DNA from 2 places in the Comamonas sp. 7D-2 genome. Region 2 is predicted to be linked to the other one. Evidence: predicted binding sites of a transcription regulator. Region 2 holds the regulator's gene; the other holds the start of a gene.

Region 1 (2,196 bases), 180 kb from region 2:
ACGACCAGATCGTGATGGAGACGCGCATGCTGCAGGCGCCCCCTCCTCCGCCGCCTGCACCCGCAGCGCCCAAACCGGCTCCAGCCCCGGCGCCCAAACCCCAGGCCTCACCCCGGGCGCCGGCTCCTGCTCCCGTGCCTGCCCCTGCACCGGACGAACAGGAATCAGAGCCAAATCCGCCTCCAGCCCAGGAACCACAAACGCAAGAAACTCCTGGAACAGAAGCACCCGCCAATACAGAGCTGCCCGCTGCTGCAGCAGAGCCGGCTCCCGAGCCCATGGCCGAGCCTCCCGAAGCCAATGGTGCCGACACGGCCCGCCCCATCCAGGTCACGCCCGCAGGCAGCGCGCCGCTGCCACCTGACTCTGTGCTGCCCGTCACCCTGCCCAACTCCGCCACGCTGGAGTTCAATGCCTCGGGTCAGGTCAAGGGTTTTCAATACTCGGCCGGCGCCCAGCTGCAATGGCAGCATGACGGCCAGTATTACCAGGCCAGGCAGTCGATCAGCATGTTCTTGCTCGGCGAGCGCGCCCAGACCAGCGAGGGGCTTATCACACCCAAGGGCCTGCAACCGCTCAACTTCAGCGACAAGGGGCGAAAAACCCAGTCCGCCGCCTTTGATGTGGCCAGTGGCAAGGCACACTACAGCGGCGGCCAGACCGATGCGGCCATCGGCGATGGCGTGCAGGACCGCCTCAGCGTGTTTCTACAGCTCTCGGCCCTGATGGCTGCCGCCCCCGATAAATACCCGCCAGGCACGCTGATAGAGCTGACCACCAGCAGCGCACGCTCGGCCGTGCGCTGGCAGTTCCGCGTGGGTGCCAGCGAGGCGCTGGAGCTGCCATTTGGCGGCGTCATGGCGCTGCGCCTGGACAAGCTGCCCGGCAAAAGCAGCAGCGACCAGCGCGGATCGGTCTGGCTGGCTCCGTCCATGCAATACCTGCCCGTGCGCATCAAGCTCACTCTGGGACAGGACGACTTTGTCGACCTGCAGCTCAGGAAATATCTGCCCGCGCCGCAATAGCCTCCATGCCGCAGCCTGGCGTAAACCCCGGGAGCACCGCGCCCAAAGCGCTCACTCACCTCCCAGCCAAGGCCTGCAACCTGCATCGGCTCGGGCTGAACGCTGTCGCGCCATTCAAGGACTTGCCTACTACAGATCGGGAAAGCCAGTTGCCCACAACCATGCCAAATCCATGGAATACTGTGCCCAAGTGCCAAGAGCAGGCATTTCCACCTTGAAATGCGGCACCCTGTCGCCATATCCATGGCAGGCATGCTCATAACGGAAGTGAAAGGAGGAACACCATGCAAATGCTTTACGACTCTGAATCCTTTGCGGTGCTCCATCTGCGTCCCGATATGGAGGCAGACGTTCCGGCAGGCAAAGCCAAGGCCGAGACCGAGCAAGCCCATCAACTGCCGCGCCACGGCTTCGAAATCGTGGACAAGCGTTCGGGCAAGGAGGTGTATCTGGATGGTTCCTGGGCCGAAATGTTCCAGAAGCAGATCCTCGCCTGGCAGCAGGATGCCCCCACCGAGGAGGAGGTGGAGGAAATTCTCGACACCTACACGGGCCTGGCCCAGCAGCCGGTAATCATTCACTGAACACCTTGCAAAAAGCCACTCGAAAGAGTGGCTTTTTTGATGCCTGAAAACACACTCTAGTGCTTACCGGAAAAGCGCGATCCGCTATGACTTTCTGCACAACAGCATCAACACGCAGGCACTCAGCATGCAGCCAAAAAAGCCCAGCAGCCCCCCTGCCGCACCCAGCGCCAGCCAGTAGCCCCAGTCAATGCCTTGCTCTGCGCAGTGAATCTCGCACTGGGGGTTGTGCTCCCAGGCCATCCACATCAGAAGCCCGGCCATCACAAAGCCGGCGCATGCGCTGAGGATCAAGACCGACTTCCAGGGATTTCGCCTACCGCGGATCATGGCCTCGCTCCTGGCAGTGCTCTGTTCAGCCATCGGTACAGCGGCGCTACCAGCAGCAGCACGGCAATCAGCCGGCAGACCTGAAAGGCCGTGACCACGGGCACGCCCAGTTGCAGGACCTTGGCGGTGATGGCCATCTCGGTAATGCCACCCGGCGATGTGCCCAGCAGCAAGGTCACCCAGGGCAGGCCGGTGGCCCAGTGCAGCAGCCAGGCAAAACCGGCGCAGACTGCCATCAACCCCACGGTACCCAGCGC
Region 2 (2,196 bases):
GCGATGTGGAGCGCCCCATGACCAATGGCTTTGCCCAGTGGCTCAATCACTGGCTGGGCAAGAACGTGGTGGCCGCCGCCAGCTCGCCCAACAACGAGGGCGATCCGCGCGGCATGATCAGCAAGCTGTTCAAGATCTCGTTCTATGCGGGCAAGTACCGCCGCGCCTTCCGCGACTGGAATCCGACCTTCTACAAGATCCTCAAGTTCGGCCTGATGATTGGCGTGCTGGTCTGGTTTATCTGGTGGTTGGTTTCTTGATAACCCCCTGAGGCGCTACGCGCCTTCCCCTGGCCGGGCGCCCCCAAGGGGGGACGGCAGCATCGCCGCAAGGGCGGCTCTTGCTCGCTGCCCCTTGCTTGAGGAATGCCTTATCAAGGCTCCCGCCCTAAATACAGAACAAGAAAGCCGCTGTGTGATGCATCAGCGGCTTTCTTGTTTCTGCGGTGCCCTACAGCGCCTTGCGCAGCGTGGTCGTCGGTATCTTGAGCTGCTCGCGGTATTTGGCGACGGTGCGGCGCGCGCACTCGATGCCCTGCTCTTTGAGCATATCGGCCAGCTTGGCGTCCGACAGCGGCTTCTTGGCATCTTCGGCATCGACAAACTGCTTGATCAGCGCACGCACGGCCGTGCTGGAAGCACTGCCGCCGGTTTCCGTGCCCAGGCCCGAGCCGAAGAAATACTTGAGCTCGAAGGTGCCCTGGGGCGTGGCCATGTACTTGGCCGTGGTCACGCGGCTGATCGTGGACTCGTGCAGACCCAGGGTGTCGGCGATATCGCGCAGCACCAGCGGGCGCATGGCCAGTTCGCCATGCACAAAGAAGTTCTTCTGCCGCTCCACAATGGCTTCGGAGACCCGCAAGATGGTGTCGAAACGCTGCTGGATGTTCTTGATGAACCAGCGCGCCTCCTGCAACTGCTGCTGCAGCGCCGCATGGCCGTCGCTGTTCTTGTGGCGGCGCAGCACGCCGGCATAGATGTCGTGCACGCGCAGACGCGGCATGACCTCGGGGTTGAGCTGCACGGAGAAGTCCACCCGGCCCGAGCCGGACCGCAGCGGGCGCACGATGACATCAGGCACCACGATATGGCGCTCCACGTCCACAAAGCGCCGACCCGGACGCGGCTCCAGCCTGGCGATCAGGGCCATGGCTTCGCGCAGCTGTTCCTCTCGCGCGCCGCACAGGCTGGTGAGCTTGCGCAGATCGCGCCGCGCCAGCAGGTCCATGGGCTGCGCGCAGATGGCCTGCGCCAGCAGCAGCCGGTTCATATGCGCCTCGGTCGTGCCCTCGTCCTCGGCGGTGCGGATCAGGTCGCGCAGCTGCAGCTGCAGGCACTCGGCCAGATCACGCGCTCCCACGCCCACGGGCTCCAGGCTTTGAAGCAGCTTCAGAGCAATGACAAAGTGCTGCTCCAGTTCCTCGCGCTCTTCCAGGTCGTCGCCGGCCAGGCTCTGCGCCAGCTCCTGCAGGGAATCCTCGAGATAGCCGTCGTCGCTGAGCGACTCGATGAGAAAGCGCAGCGCCGCCATGTCCGCCGCGCCCAGATGCAGGCTCAGCGCCTGACGATGGAGAAAGTCGGTCAGGCTCTGGTGCTCGCGCGCCAGATCGATGGCATCGGTTTCGTCATCGCCATCGCGGTTGCGCGTGGAGCTGCTGGCCGAGGGCGTATCCCACTCGCTGCTGGATTCGCCACCCCATTCCCCGTCCTGGCCGTCCAGGCCCTCGGCCTCCCAGTTCAGCGTTTCAGGGGTTTCGGGGTTTGATGCCTCCGCTACCGTTTCAGTAGCTTGTTGCGCTTGCGATGCATCTCTTTCAGCATGAATACCATCTGAAGTACTGTATTCACTGGCGCTATTAGCTACATCTACAGGAGCATCTCCCGCAGTTTCGGCCTCATCGCCCGCACGTTCCAGAAAAGGGTTGTCGACCAGCATCTGCTCGACTTCCTGCGCCAGCTCCAGGGTGGAAAGCTGCAGCAGCTGAATGGATTGCTGCAGCTGCGGCGTAAGCGATAAATGCTGCGAAACGCGTAGCGAGAGACCTGGCTTCATCGAGGCGCGGCCCCCAGACAATCATTGCAAACGCGCGCAGTGCTACGGGTTTGCCGCCGGGCCGCCCCAAGGCAAACCTCGGCGCAGCCGGTCAGGGCCCCTTCTGGGGGCAGCGACCGCACAAAGTGAGGGAGCGTGGGGGTC

What was found. Region 2 encodes sigma-54, which starts transcription at its own class of promoters, with help from an activator protein. Its sites were predicted from a motif close to TGGCANGNAANCTGCTTT; they were not measured.
Region 1: MPZ60_RS22820 (DUF3567 domain-containing protein) is a predicted target of sigma-54. The motif match lies at 1,095-1,112, and genes of this name have one in related genera.

Annotation. Positions count from the first base shown of each region.
Region 1 is NZ_CP094238.1:4,964,302-4,966,497, forward strand. It holds gene MPZ60_RS22815 (DUF3108 domain-containing protein) at 1-1,025, shown strand, start outside; gene MPZ60_RS22820 (DUF3567 domain-containing protein) at 1,310-1,609, shown strand; gene MPZ60_RS22825 (hypothetical protein) at 1,694-1,903, opposite strand; gene MPZ60_RS22830 (AbrB family transcriptional regulator) at 1,936-2,196, opposite strand, start outside.
Region 2 is NZ_CP094238.1:5,145,196-5,147,391, forward strand. It holds gene MPZ60_RS23695 (aspartyl/asparaginyl beta-hydroxylase domain-containing protein) at 1-260, shown strand, start outside; gene MPZ60_RS23700 (RNA polymerase factor sigma-54) at 451-2,052, opposite strand.